2 regions of the Vibrio sp. SNU_ST1 genome follow, and region 1 is predicted to be linked to the other one. Evidence: riboswitches for the same ligand, from Rfam matches in the RefSeq annotation. Region 1 holds a riboswitch; the other holds the start of a gene.
The links. A riboswitch is a leader RNA that binds a small molecule or an ion and turns the genes downstream of it on or off. The one in region 1 is predicted to bind cobalamin.
Positions count from the first base shown of each region.

Region 2: another riboswitch for cobalamin. It lies ahead of Q5H80_RS12065 (cobalt-precorrin-5B (C(1))-methyltransferase); the one in region 1 lies ahead of Q5H80_RS13680 (TonB-dependent receptor domain-containing protein).

Region 1 covers NZ_CP130748.1:3,072,704-3,080,417, forward strand. The annotation lists rRNA gene Q5H80_RS13660 (16S ribosomal RNA) at 1-957, opposite strand, end outside; gene Q5H80_RS13665 (RNA-binding protein) at 1,598-2,050, shown strand; gene murI (glutamate racemase) at 2,013-2,819, opposite strand; gene Q5H80_RS13675 (ATPase) at 2,880-3,545, opposite strand; gene Q5H80_RS13680 (TonB-dependent receptor domain-containing protein) at 3,594-5,456, opposite strand; cobalamin riboswitch at 5,496-5,699, opposite strand; gene trmA (tRNA (uridine(54)-C5)-methyltransferase TrmA) at 5,854-6,963, shown strand; gene Q5H80_RS13690 (YijD family membrane protein) at 7,037-7,408, opposite strand; gene fabR (HTH-type transcriptional repressor FabR) at 7,408-7,714, opposite strand, start outside.
Region 2 covers NZ_CP130748.1:2,756,689-2,764,402, reverse strand. The annotation lists gene Q5H80_RS12085 (cobalamin biosynthesis protein) at 1-1,437, opposite strand, end outside; gene cobI (precorrin-2 C(20)-methyltransferase) at 1,437-2,267, opposite strand; gene cbiE (precorrin-6y C5,15-methyltransferase (decarboxylating) subunit CbiE) at 2,334-3,632, opposite strand; gene Q5H80_RS12070 (precorrin-8X methylmutase) at 3,629-4,288, opposite strand; gene Q5H80_RS12065 (cobalt-precorrin-5B (C(1))-methyltransferase) at 4,309-5,481, opposite strand; cobalamin riboswitch at 5,588-5,716, opposite strand; gene Q5H80_RS12060 (phosphoglycerate mutase family protein) at 5,727-6,191, opposite strand; gene Q5H80_RS12055 (iron ABC transporter permease) at 6,181-7,206, opposite strand; gene Q5H80_RS12050 (ABC transporter substrate-binding protein) at 7,193-7,714, opposite strand, start outside.

The DNA of each region.
Region 1 (7,714 bases):
CTCCACCGCTTGTGCGGGCCCCCGTCAATTCATTTGAGTTTTAATCTTGCGACCGTACTCCCCAGGCGGTCTACTTAACGCGTTAGCTCCGAAAGCCACGGCTCAAGGCCACAACCTCCAAGTAGACATCGTTTACGGCGTGGACTACCAGGGTATCTAATCCTGTTTGCTCCCCACGCTTTCGCATCTGAGTGTCAGTGTCTGTCCAGGGGGCCGCCTTCGCCACTGGTATTCCTTCAGATCTCTACGCATTTCACCGCTACACCTGAAATTCTACCCCCCTCTACAGCACTCTAGTTCACCAGTTTCAAATGCAGTTCCGAGGTTGAGCCCCGGGCTTTCACATCTGACTTAATGAACCACCTGCATGCGCTTTACGCCCAGTAATTCCGATTAACGCTCGCACCCTCCGTATTACCGCGGCTGCTGGCACGGAGTTAGCCGGTGCTTCTTCTGTTGCTAACGTCAAGATGCGCAGCTATTAACTACACACCCTTCCTCACAACTGAAAGTACTTTACAACCCGAAGGCCTTCTTCATACACGCGGCATGGCTGCATCAGGCTTTCGCCCATTGTGCAATATTCCCCACTGCTGCCTCCCGTAGGAGTCTGGACCGTGTCTCAGTTCCAGTGTGGCTGATCATCCTCTCAGACCAGCTAGGGATCGTCGCCTTGGTGAGCCATTACCTCACCAACTAGCTAATCCCACCTAGGCATATCTTGACGCGAGAGGCCCGAAGGTCCCCCTCTTTGGCCCGTAGGCATTATGCGGTATTAGCCATCGTTTCCAATGGTTATCCCCCACATCAAGGCAATTTCCTAGGCATTACTCACCCGTCCGCCGCTCGACGCCCATTAACGCACCCGAAGGATTGTTAGTGTCGTTTCCGCTCGACTTGCATGTGTTAGGCCTGCCGCCAGCGTTCAATCTGAGCCATGATCAAACTCTTCAATTTAAGATTTTGTGACTCAACGAATACTGACTTCAAAACTATTCTTTATAAATAAAGAGTGTAATTTTAAAGCTATTACCCCTCTCTTCTTAAATAAATAGGAACAGAATGGTAATGAATTGACTGTGCCAAAATTAAGTAAACTTAATTTTGTATTGGTCACTCAGTTCATTGAAATCAAGTTTGATTCCGAAGAATCTGTTTTATCTAACGATAAAACGTTTTGATATTCATCAACGAGTGCCCACACAGATTGATAGGTTTAAATTGTTAAAGAGCTCTAGCGTTTTGTGATTTACATCTCAGTCGCTAGGGGTGCGTACTATACCCGCACCACTTAGAGAGTCAAGGGTTATTTTCAAACTCTTATTCTCTACCGATTTCGCTACGTGACTTTCGTCTCACTCCTTGTCGGTGAGGCGGCATTATAGAGAGTTCGACATAGAGCACAAGAGCTTTTTTAAATAAAAGCTTCGTTCGCCTAAAAAGCCACCACATCCGCATTTTTCGAATAAAAACTAAACATTTGAGACGTATCACAGCAATACATTGGCAAAATGGAAGCCATGAACGTAAGATTCATGTGTCTATTTTGTTAATGGTAGATGCGTATATTTCGTTTATTAATATGTAGTATTCCGATATGAACTCAAAAAAATCGATGTTGTTAATTGTCGCGCTAGCTGTATTGGGCGGCATTGTTTTCTCTCAGGTAGATATATCGCCTGCAATTACCTTTATCCTTGGTGTCTTGGCTTCCGCTTTTGTTGTTAATTTTTCAAACACCAACTCAAAATCAGAGTCAGAACCTAAGGCTTCAACAAAAACACTTTATGTGGGTAACCTTCCATACAAAGCGAATGAATCACATGTACGTGAATTGTTCTCTGAATATGGTGAAGTATTTGCTGTACGTTTAATGAAAGACAAACGTACTGGTAAAAGAAGAGGTTTTGGATTTGTTGTTATGGCAAGTAATGATGTGAATCATGCTATTTCAGAACTTAACGATAAAGATTACATGCAACGTACTTTAAAAGTACGCGTTGCAAACGATCCTAAACATCCAGAAACGGACGAAGCTGAACTGAGCTAAACCCTAACTGCTTCAGCATACTATTTAGTGCACTTTCTTTTTTAGGAAGTGCACTACAAAAAGCCTCACGCACTCCCCCTTCTTCTGTACTGCTCTCTAAATCCAATAAATCTTGAACCCGCTTAGCAATAGCCTTACCTGAATCAATCAACATAACGTTTTTACCTAGCACTTGCTGAATCTCTGATTTGATCAGTGGAAAATGAGTGCACCCTAAAACAGCCACATCAATTGTGTTGATCATTGGTTGAAGGATTTGCTGCAGCTCTTCAAGGTTAATCGCCTCACCTCTGAGTTTATCTTCGGCCATATCCACCAGCCGGGTAGAACCTAACAGCTCTACTCTTTTATTACTCGAGAAGTTTTTGATGAGCTCGTGCGTGTATTCACGAGTAATCGTCGCGGGAGTAGCAATAAGGCCAACCGCTTTATTAGCCAGTAACGAGGCAGGTTTGATTGCCGGGACAACACCGACAATAGGGATAAGGTTATTAGCGCGAAGTGTAGGCAGGACTATCGTACTGGCCGTATTACAAGCTATCACCACGATATCAATAGCGTGACTCGCCACAAAACTGGCGACGATACTTTGGACTCGCTGAATGAGGACTTGCTGCTCGAGCTCACCGTATGGGTAAGCCTCGTTATCGAATACATAAGTATAGTTATGATTCGGTAGTAACTGGCTTACCTCTTTATATACGGACAGACCGCCAACTCCAGAATCAAAGATCAATATGTTTTTTTGTATGCTTTCCGACACAACCATTACCTTTAATAAGTTCCGTTGCAATGATACCCCTTCACTTAGTTTTCGCCAATCATCACTCTACATAATGCAAGCTCGGTAGCGTTGATGCACAAAGCGCTCACCATGCTCTACATTTTCCAGCTCTATCTTAAGCTTTCCTTTAAAGCATGGCGCTGACGTGACTAAAGTATGGAACTCACCATCTTCGCCGCATGGGTCGACGTGACTCGGTAAACTTTCGATTAGCTCAAACGTGTATTCTTTCCCACAATAGCTCATGTCTAATGCATCGCTATCGACCGTGACGAGAAAGGTTTCGATTCCTCTGTCTATGATTTCACTCGCAAGTGCCTGACTACTCTCTCCCATTAGGGGAAACACACACTCCCAACCAGCTGGTTCTATATAACTTCTTCTGTAATCGGCAATGCCATTACAGAACATATCTCCAAACGCAACCGCATCGATTGATAAGCCAGAACCTTTAAGTGCCGAGACAATCGTACTTTGGTAAACCTCATTACTTGGGAAGACTTCCGGTAGCTCAATCATGATTAATGGTAAACCGACCAATCGAGATTGCATTGCAACTACCTCAATAGGAGTTACCTGGAAAGGAACTTCATCTCCAACATACGTCGTATAGAGAGCAACAACTTCGTACTCGGTGCTTTCAAGTAGACGCTCTAACGTTAACGTTGAGTCTTTACCTGACGACCAACTTATGACGACTTTCTTTTTCATTGATATATCCAATAAGAAAAAACCGCCCGAAGGCGGTTTAGTTGTTAATTAGAACTGGTAAGACGCTGATACGAAGTATTCACGACCCGGTGTCGCGTAGCCACTATACATTTCATAGTCTTTATCAAATGCGTTACTCAGTTTACCTTTCACTTTAAGGTCTGAAGAAACTGCGTATTCAGCAGTAAAGTTCCAAAGGCTGTAACTTGCTAATCGTGTTGTCCCTTTAAAGCGTTCACCTTGGTAAAGGTACTGAGAACCTAAAATCCAATCACCAAATTCAGCAAAAGAATTCCACTTAGCACCTTGTTTAGAGCGGTATGCTAATTGTTGTTCCTTTCCATTCGACTTATCTACTGGATCTTTCCAATCAAGGTAGAACTGGTGCGTAACGATTGAGGTGTCAAAACCTAGACCTAGTTCAATACCTTTTATTTCAGCCTCACCAATATTAGTCATGCCTGAACCTTGCCACATCAACATATTATCAATCTTATTGATGAAACCTGTAATAGACCAATCTAAAGAAGGATATGAACCTTCTAACGTCAGCTCGGTATTCTGAGAGTCTTCTGCTTTTAGATTAGGGGCTTCATAACCTGGGTAGTATAGATCTAAAAAGGTAGGTGCTCTGAAGGCTGTGCCATGGCTGGCTTTAATCTCATAGTTATTTAGAAACGCCCAACCTGCAGCCGCTTGCCACGTTGTTGTATTTCCATACTGGCTATTATCATCATTTCGAGCGCTTGCTTCCAGTGTCCAACTATCTAGAGTGTATTGACTAATAACACTTACACCATAGTTTTCACGCGGGTTCTCTTCTGGCTTGTAGTAACTAGAACCTGTATAGCCCTCACCTAACTCTTCACGACGGTAATCTAACCCCCCCCCCAAAGCCAACTGCTCACTTACTCGGTATGAATTTAGCCAAGCAGCATTAATTTGGTTGATCGATGTGATGCCTCCACTTTTTTTACCCTTACCTACGACGTAATCATAGTTATCTTGCTCTGCATAAGTAAGGTCAAGAGTTGAAGTGAGGCTGTCTTCGTTGTAAGCCACATTTGTGTTAATTGAGCGAAACTCAGTTCTACCAACCTTTTCTTTATGAACAGCAGGATAAGTAACACCATTCCAAGACGATGCTTTACTGCTACTGTCATATTCGCCTTCGTTATCGTAAGCAACAACATTTACAAAAGCATTAACTTCCTTGGTTAACTGATTTTGGTAGCCGATATTTACATTATATGACTCAAAACCATGCTCATCACCATCATTAATACCCACTAGAGGTTTTACGTTGAAACCGTCATCTTTTTCATAACCAACGACGGCTTTAATGTGTTGGCTCTCATCTATCTTATGCAGGGCCGCTAAAGACGTTACGTAATGGTTATTTGTACCGTAGCCACCATATACTTTAACTGCATTTTCACTCACATCAGCTCTGGTAATAATATTGATTACTCCAGAAATTGCTTCTGAACCATATATAGAAGCACGAGCACCTCGAATGAATTCAACTCTTTCAATTGAGTTAACTGGCAGAGAGTTAAAGTCAACGCCTCCCATCATAGCTCTTGGTAAGCGAGTGCCATCCATAAGAACTAGAACTTGAGAGGAGCTACCACCACGTACATAAAATGATGCACTTTGACCACGGCCACCATATTGAGCAACTTCAACACTAGGCAGCGTACGAAAAACCTCAAGAAGACTATTCGCTTGAAGTTTAGAAATATCTTCTTTGGTAATGACAACGGTTTGCGCTAATACCGCACCATCAACTTGTTCAAAGCGGTTAGCCGTAACCACCATTGTTTCGTCGGTAGATGCTTCTTGGGCGTGTAAATTGGAGATAGGTGAAAGCAGCGATGCTACAGCAACCGCTAAAAGGGATTTGTTCATGTTGTGATCCTAAATCGCGTAAAGTCCTACCAAACCACATTTTATGGTTTGGCCGCTGGCAGGTATTCGGACTCAAGAGCACAACCTTATGGTTACCTAATATTCGACTTCCCACAAAATGCTATTTGCAGTGTCTTTGAATACTCGTTCTCTCTTACCGCTGCGCGTCAGTTCTGGATTTACACCAGATTCCCTCTTCAGCCATCTATACATCCACATGGCACCAGCTTGCCGGAAATAGTATTGACCTATGAATCATTTGTCTAGTCTAAGATAGTTATAAGCTATAGTTTTCATCGTCTATTTAGACTGAATGGCCCTCAACACTGGACAAGCGCCTGTGATTGAATAAAATCTGCGCTCTTGATTTAAAAGCACGACAGCAAAAGGCATAACAATGGCGAATTTAGAAGTAAACCCGCAACGCTACCAAGAACAACTGGCAGAAAAGACTGAGCGTCTTACTGAAATGTTCTCAGAATATAATGTGCCTGAGCTGGAAGTGTATGAATCTCCAGAACAACACTACCGCATGCGTGCAGAGTTCCGCGTGTGGCATGAAGGTGACGATATGTATTACGTCATGTTCAATCAAGAAACTAAAGAAAAATACCGTGTCGACCAGTTCCCAGCAGCTAGCCGCCTGATCAACGACCTAATGCCTCTATTAACGGATGCAATGAAGGACAACCACTCTCTACGCCACAAATTATTCCAAGTAGACTTCCTTTCGACTTTAAGCGGCGAGGTTTTGGTGTCACTGCTTTACCACCGCCAATTAGGTGAGCAGTGGATTCAAGACGCTAAAGCGCTAAAACAACAATTGAATGATGAAGGTTTTAACCTAAACCTGATTGGCCGTGCGCGTAAGATGAAAATAGTACTGGATCGCGACTACGTCATTGAAAAGCTAGATGTGAATGGTGATAGCTACATCTACCAGCAAGTTGAGAACAGCTTTACTCAACCAAACGGTAAAGTAGCAGAGAAAATGCTGGAGTGGGCAGTCGACTGTACTCAAGACAGCAAAGGCGACTTGCTTGAGCTTTACTGTGGTAACGGTAACTTCTCACTAGCGCTGGCACAGAACTTTGAGCGTGTACTGGCAACAGAGTTAGCGAAGCCATCTGTTGAGTCTGCTCAATACAACATTGCGGCGAACAAGATTGATAATGTTCAGATCATCCGCATGTCTGCGGAAGATTTTACCGTAGCAATGGAAGGCAAGCGTGAATTCCGTCGTCTACAGCAAGCGAACATCGATCTTAAGAGCTACAACTGCAACACTATCTTTGTTGATCCACCGCGTTCAGGTATGGATGTTGATACTTGTAAGATGGTTCAAGGCTACGAGCGTATCATGTACATCTCTTGTAACCCTGAGACATTGAAAGAGAATCTAGACATTCTAAGCGAAACACACGACATCACTCGTTTTGCTCTATTTGACCAGTTCCCTTACACGCATCACATGGAAGCCGGTGTATTCCTAGAGCGTAAGGCGTAAATCTCGCTCCCTAAGACATACAGCAGATACAAAAAAACGAGCCAATTGGCTCGTTTTTTATTTATACGTTGGTTTACGCGGTTTTACCGATAAAGCCTAGCTTCTTACCTACCCAAGCGAGTAGCAGCATCGCTACAATAATCGCAAAGAAGTTTGAGCCTGCATCAGGGTGTTGTGCTTTCACAAAAGCCGAATGGCCAAATGCACCTACAAAGAAACAAGCTAAACCCACTAATGGAATATCTTCAGATACTGGATTCGTTAGGTATTCTTGGTAAAGTGCTTGTACCGCCAAGACTAAAGCAATCAGTGGGAAAATAGAGAAGCCCACTTCGCTCATTGTTACCCAAGATAACAGAGCATCACCACACACACCGGCAATAACAGCAAGTACGAGTGTCTTTCTTTCAGAACCACGGTTTACAGTATTATTTTCATTCGACATTATTCAATCCCGCCTTTTAATCGGTTACGTTCACGTTCTTTACGATACCAAAAAGCCCCTTTGGCCATCATTCGCAATTGCATGATCAAACGTTCAGCTAATTCATCTCGCTGACGTCGATCTAAATCTAATGCTTCTGCCCCTGAGTTAAAAACCAAGATGACGGAGGCTTCCGCTTGAGTAAAAGCTTCGTCTCTTGTCATTCCTGTTGTGATTAAATATTCGGTTAACTCAGCAGAGAAGTGCTGTATCTCACGAGCTACCGCAGCACGAAACTCAAATGAAGTTCCTGAGCGCTCCCGCAAT
Region 2 (7,714 bases), 320 kb from region 1:
ATGCTCAAGTAAACGTTCGTAAATCACCATTGCGGCGCGGTTTCGGCAGGTGCCCGCACAGTGTGTGCGGCTTATCTTGATGCGCTGTTCACCGTCGGAAAAATTGAGCGCTTTAAGTACCTGTCTTAGATCGTGTGCAAGGTTTTTACTGCCTTCTTTCGCACAGCGACCACCTTCACATAGCAATACGTGATGGCGGTGGTACAGCATTGGGCGGTTTAAATCGACATGCTTAGGTTTGCACTGAAAACCATCAACCACTTCATTACCGTGCAGGTTGATTTTGACGCTTTCATCTAGCCAGTTTTTCCATTTCTTCTTGGCTAGAGGTTCATCGTATTCGATGCGAGTACAAGACAAAGTCATGTTGAAACCGTCTTGTTTGAACTTCCACTTAGGAACCAATAGTTGATCTCGTTTACCGTGCTTTAGCGCGGCCGCTTCAGAAACCGATGATACCCCCGTGATTTTTTTTACGTATTCTGATGGGTTTTCAATCCCTTCAACACCATCGAGTTGCTCGGCTGAATAAGTGTGGAAAGGAGTTTGGCTTTCAGACGAGAGTTCTAAAATACCTTTTTCATCCGCTTTTAAAGCGATACTGGCGAAAGCTGAAACACTTGCTTTTGCTAGGTTATATTCAGTCAGGAAAACATCGATACCTGCTTTCAATACATGCAAAGGAGTATTGCGGTCACAGCCTATTCCAAGCACAAGCGATTTTGGTCGCCACAGTACGGTTTTATTTTTAAAGTCGGCGTAACCTTTTGGTTGTGCTTCATCTGAAATCAGAACTAAACCATCCCAATCATCAGTACTGATTTGAGAAAGGTCTGTATCGCTTAGTGCAGGGTGGGTAATGATGTGTCTTGGCATGGAACGTTTGTTCTGCCACCAATTTTGTTCACCGGCATGTTGAACCACTAGAATGCGTTTTTCATTCACAACCGCCGCGCTGGTGGCGGTGATCGCGGGTTCGCATTGTGGATCAAGTGTCCAACCAAAAGGTGATCCGAGCATATCAACCGATAAGCTGCCGGCGGCGTCAGAAGCGGTGGTGATCACAGGGATCGCATTGAGTGCTTGTGAGACTTGTAACGCGATCCCATTTGCTCCACCGCGATGCCCAGATAACATAGGGATCACGAATTGGCCGTGATCGTCAATGCAGATCACGCCGGGGTCGGTGCGTTTGTCTTCTAGCAAAGGGCCGATCATTCGGCTGACAATGCCCGCAGCAAAAAAGCAGATATGGTGATCATATTGCTTAAATTGAGGAGGAAGAAAACCAGAAAGCGGCAGGGTTAACTCATCGGCTTCTGGGTATTCTTCTTGTCCAACTGGCGCAATAAAGACATCAGCAAACGGAAACGTTTTAGCTAAGCGTTTGGCTTGCCTTGCTCCGTGCAGCGTAATGGCATAAATGGCGATTTTCATTACGCTTTACCGCTATTAGTTTTATTGATGTCATCTTTACCACTATCTGCTTTATCACTATCAAGAACGGCACATTTCTTTGATTCATTAGTACCACGTAGAACGCCACGACGAGCGCGAACAGAAAGCTGAACCATAGAGAAGTAACGGTTTTCATTCGGTACATCACGTAAGTCAGAGTAAAGCTCTTGTTTCTCTGTGGTGGCATGCGACACGTAGGTTGCACAATCCAACATGTCCATCGACTCAAGTTGAGTGATCAGCTTGGGGATAACGCGACCTGCTTTGATTAGCATGATGGTGTCAAAATCTTCGACTAGCTTTTCTAAACACTCAATCCCCCATGTTGCAGGTACAACACAAAAACGTTCTTGGCCGTCGGCAAGTGGGATCTTGGTTTGCGATGGAATAGCCGTTACTGAGGTGATCCCCGGAATGATCACCGGGTCAAGTTCAGGAAGCAGCTCTGTCAGCTCTTCTTGGATGTATGCCCATGTGCTGTAAACCGAAGGATCTCCTTCGGTCGCGAAGGCAACATCTTTACCTTGCTTCAATAGGTCAACAATAGTGACCGCTGCTTTACGCCATGCAGGAACGTTGATGCTTGGGTCGCGCGTCATTGGGAAATGCAAAAATAGGTATTCGCCTTTCATGCTTTCAGGGCTAACAGAACCCGCTGCAATTTGTTGAGCAAAAGAGTGATTACTGCCCGCGTCTTTTTCAGGAAAGGCGACAATGTCGACGGTGCTGAGAAGTCGGTGAGCTTTAAGTGTCAATAATTCTGGGTCGCCAGTACCGACACCAATTGCATACATAGTTCCTAATTTCATCTGTGCTTTCTCTAATTATGTTTTTATTTAATATGTTGAGTGGCGCTTAATTAAAAAATTAAGCGCCTATTTCTGAATAAACGGTTTGGTAAAAATAAATAAGTGAATCGGATTTTCTGATTGATAACGGGTGTAGTGAGCGAGTGGTACGCCTGTTGATATAGAGACCAGTTGAACCTGTGTCGGAGCATTATTATCTTTACTCCATTGGTGAAGTTCGCAAACTGAATCTACTGTTACCGCTGAACCAATGACCACGCCACCGGGTTTTACAGCGGACCAACAGAAATCTAAAATGGTGTGCATGTTGCCGCGGCTTCCACCAATAAAAATACTGTCAGGTTTGGGTAATGTGTCGAGCTGCATTGGAGCTTTATCTCGAATCAGTTGTACGTTGTCAGTACCGTGCGCTTTAAAGTTAGCTTCGATAGACTCGTAACACTCTTGATTCGATTCAATGGTAAACACTTGCCCTTGACTACACTGTTTCGCCGCTTCAATCGCAATCGAACCTGAGCCTGTGCCAATATCCCACACCACAGATTTAGGCTGAATTCGCATACTGGCGAGAGCCAAATGACGAACTGGCTGTTTGGTAATTAAGCCGCGTTTAGGCATGCGCTTCATGAAGTCATCATCGTTGGCGTATTGGCCCAATTCACCCCATACGTGTGGTTCACTTCTGTGAAGTACCATGACGTTCAGAGCAGAGAAATCTTCCGCACTTTTTAGTGCGAGATCTTCGAGAGCCCACTGGCTAACTTTTTCTTCTGTACCACCTAAATTCTCACATACCCAAACCGTCCAACCTTGTTGATTAAAGTCGACCAAATGTTTCGCAATACGAGCGGGATTGTTTTGAACATCGGTTAGCAAGCAGTAGCTAGTTCCCCATTGCATTTGGCTTGCGATACCTTTAATGCCATCGTAATGCTGCTTTCGTCCATGTAGCGAGATCGCTTTGGTTTCTTGCCATGCAATGCCGACTCGGCTGCAAGCGAGTTGCATTGAACAAGGGGAGGGAATAAAGCGCACTTCATCATTAGGCAGTTTTTTTAATAACGATTCGCCAATGCCAAAGAACAATGGGTCGCCAGAAGCTAATACGACGACGCTGCCTTCCTCGCATTCATCAAGCAACTTAGCAAACCAAGACTGATAGCCTTCTTTCATCGATAAGCGTTGACCTTTGAATTGGGGGAACCAATCCAATAGTCGGTCGTTACCTGCAACAACGCGTGCAGATTCAACTGCATTAACAGCTCGACTGGTTAGGCTTAAGCAGCCATCTTCGGGTACTCCGACTACCGTGATAGCCGATTGATAGTAATCGATGAGCTGAGAGTGAGTACTTACATTATTCATTTTACTGACTCAGCAAGTAGGGCGTGAATAGTCGATACCACTAACGGGCTGCCACCTTTACGGCCTAGGCTGGCAATGTAGGGCACTGTGTCTTGTTCTGTTAGCGCTTGCTTAGATTCATCTGCTTTTACAAAACCAACAGGAATACCGATAATCAGAGCTGGTTTTACTTCACCTGCCTCAATCATTCGTAATAGTTCAAGTAGTGCTGTCGGAGCGTTGCCCACACCTATGATAGAGCCGTCGAGTAGGCCGTTATCACGCGCGTAACGCATAGAGTGAATGGCACGTGTTTCTCCTGTCTCTTTCGCGGTGGTAATGACATCTGGATGACTAATGAAACATTGGGCTTTATTGCCGTAAGTATTAAGGCGTGCTTGATTTAGTCCTGTGACTATCATGCTGACATCGGTGATTATGTTGGCACCACTTTTCAGTGCTGAAATTGCAGCTTCAACGGCGTCCTCACTGAATTGGTACAGTTTTGCGTATTCAAAATCCCCCGTGGTATGAATAGCACGGCGAACTACATTCCATTCTCCTTGGTTGAAGTTGTGACCACCATGGAGTGTTTCGATTTCTTCATCAATGATAGAGAAAGAGTCACTTTCAATTTGACGACCTTGCTTGGTCATTTGACGCATATCATTAGTCATGGGATTTTCCTTGTTCATGCTTATTCATCATGAAAGTGAGTACTAGCTTCACTTCCTTTTGAGCAGAGATGTTCTGCTAACAGATCGCCATTAAAATCGATCAACTTGAATTCAATGCTGACGTGATGTTTGACATACACAGCGGCGTGCTCTGCAGCTTGTTTGCAGAGCAAGGTAAGAAAGTCGTAATTAGGTGTATCTTGGCCTGATTGGGCTTCTTTCCATGTATCTAGTACGTGGCGACCTGTGTTTGCTTGGCTAACAGCTTCGGCAAACTCATATGGTGCGCCTGATTGAGTGGCGAGATCGGCAAGCAATGAAAAGTCGATCGCTTTACCGGATACGTGAGTCATCATGTGCCCAGCGACCATCTTGCCTAGTTTGCCTATCATGGCGACCACGGTGATTTTGCTCACTTGATAACGTTTTGCCGCGCGCAGTCCGACCCCAACAAAATCACCAGCTTGGATAAAACACATCGAGTCATAACTTGGTAGCATGGCCATCGCTGACTTTTCGGTGCGAGATCCTGTTGTGAGAACCAAGTGGTTTTGGCCATTTTGTTTCGCTATTTGTACCGATTGACGCACAGATGCTGAAAACGCTGAAGTGGAGTAGGGTTTTACCGTTCCGCGTGTCCCTAGAATGGAAATACCACCGATTAAACCAAGTCTTGGCCCAATGGTTTCCTTGGCTCGCTCTTCGCCATCAGGGACGCAAATTTCCAGTGATATACCGACGTGTTTTTTCTGTTGACTGGTAGCTTGGTTCCATTCCAAAGTCACCATATCGAGAATGTTTTTTCGAGGAACAGGATTAATCGCCGCCTGACCGACGGGAAGTTCTAATCCGGGGAGAGTCACACGAGCTACGCCAACCCCGCCATCGATGTGAAAACCGGGATCTGAATGCCAGCGGGCAATACTCTGAATATGGGCTTCGTGGGTACAATCAGGATCGTCCCCTGCATCTTTAACGATGCTGGCGGTCACCGCATCGTTGGATGTTTGGATAAACGCGACCTTAAACGTAGCGGGCTCACCATTAGGTAAAGTGATGGAAATGTAGTCGGGCTTTTGTCCGGTCAACAGTGTTTGAACTGCCGCCCTGCTAGCTGCAGCCGCGCATGCTCCTGTGGTAAACCCACTGCGGAGATCGGACTTATTTTTTGATCGTTTAACTTTTGTGACCACAGTATTCTTCATCTACGTTTGAGGTATTGACGAATACAGAGCGTTCCCTTGCTAGACAAGGTATGGATTGGTGTTGAGTTTTCCCGCTCGATATTCATGTGTGCCCAGGTATTCTGACTTACGATGTTGAAAATATTCACTGCGTTTCGCCTTCCCAAATTTATGATTCAGTGGCCTATGAAACGCTCATCGCTTACAGCTGCGGGTACAGTTCAGGAGTTACACCTGATTCCCTGATGTTGACGTTATATTTCGATATCTATTCTGAGGATTTCTCCGTTGTTTGGTGTTTCAATTATTTGCTTTGGTGTCCCTAAACTGGCTAATGTTTTTATCCAATCGCCGTGTCCGAGGAGCAACACTGTTTTTTCATTGTTTTGATGACGAGATATTCGTTTTAGCCACTGAATCGCCATTGCTTTACGCTGTTCTTCAGAGTTGAATTCATTGAGTTCCACCTGTGAAATAACGGGTACGTTGAGGTAACGAGCTATAGTTTTAGCACTGGAAATGGCACGTCCTAATTGACTGGTGTAAATAGCATGGATAGTCAACGGTCTTTGAGTCGAAAGATAACGACCTACTTTATGCATCTGTCGTTTGCCTTCCATTGTCAGAGGGCTATCCAGTTGATTCTGTGCTTTGCCAATTCGATTCCATTCTGTTTCGCCATGACGAATCGCAATGATGGTTAAGCATTTAGTATTCATTACGCTTCTCCATCAAAATAGAAACAATGAATAGTGCGCCAAATGCAGTGGTGACGACACCAAGCGGAAGTTCCTGAGGGGCAACTAAGGTTCTCGCCAAAATATCACTTAATAGCATAAGCAAAGCCCCAATCAGCCCTGAAGAGATGAGTAACTTTTTGTGTAATGGGCCGATGATTTTCTTCGCGATATGAGGAACCATCAAGCCAATAAATCCGACAACTCCAATGATAGAAACAAAACATGCAGTAGCAAAAGCGCAGACAATAAAGACACCGCTTTGCAGGCGTTTTGTGTCTACGCCCATTGTTTGTGCTACGTCGTCTCCCGCAAGTAAACAATCTAACTGGCGATGTTTTAATATACTTAGGGCTATCAAGGCGATAAGTCCAGCAAGCACAATTAGCACATTGTCCCAGCGTGCGTTTCCTAGGCCTCCCAGCGACCAAAATAGAATTGAGTGGGCAGCTCGTTGATCACCATGGAAGACCAAGAAGTTAGTCAAGGCTGTAAATAAGAATGAAATAGCCAACCCGGCTAAAACAATTTGAGAAGACGCTTGCCCATCTACTTTTCTGACTAGAAATAGCACTGCCGAAGCCGAGATTATTCCGCCGATAAAAGCGGCGAGTGGAAGCGTCCAAATACCGATAGCGCTGCCGATTACTGTAATCACAAAGACAGCCCCAGTCGCAGCACCGGATGACAGCCCAAAAATGAAGGGGTCGGCAAGATCGTTTTTTGTGACGGTTTGCAATAACGCCCCAACAATACCTAGGCCAGCACCGCAAATAATGGCGATGAATGTTCTTGGCAGGCGTAAGTGTAGTACGACTTGATCTATCGGAGAGTCGATCTGTTGATTCATAGCCGCTGAAAAAATCGTAGCGACTTGTGCAAAAGATAGCTGAACGCTGCCTAAACTCAGAGAAAACATCGCTAAGAGGGCAAAAACAGAGCTGAATACGCAGGTGTTCAGTACGGTTCGGTTTAGGTTAGTACTAAGACTTGTCATGGATTTCTTGGATACGCTGTGCCAATTTTTCAATTGCAGCTATGTTTGCTGGCCCGGGAGTGATTTCCTCATAACGCAGAGGAAGGTATTGGGTGGTCTTTACCGCTGTTGTTAGTTTCATTGCTGGGTGTTGTTCTAAAAAGGCTTGCATGCCTTTAGCACCTGTACCATTTTGATAATCGAGAAGAATAATGACATCGGGGTTATGCATCGCAACCGACTCCCATGATGTGGTCCCCCAACTGATATCAAGTTCTTTCATGACATTGTTGCCACCTGCCGCTTCTATCATGGCACTCACGGTTGCGTATTTCCCTGCTGTAAATGGTTTCTCTTCCCCAGAATCATATAGAAAGACTTTAAGCGGAGTTTGATTCTCAGTTTGCTGTTGAATCAATACTAATTGCTCTTTCCAAGTGGAGATAAGTGTTTGAGCCCTGTCTTGCTGACCGAATAAAGTCGCAAGGCGTGTCACGTCATCGAACATTTGTTCCATGTTAGCTGGCTG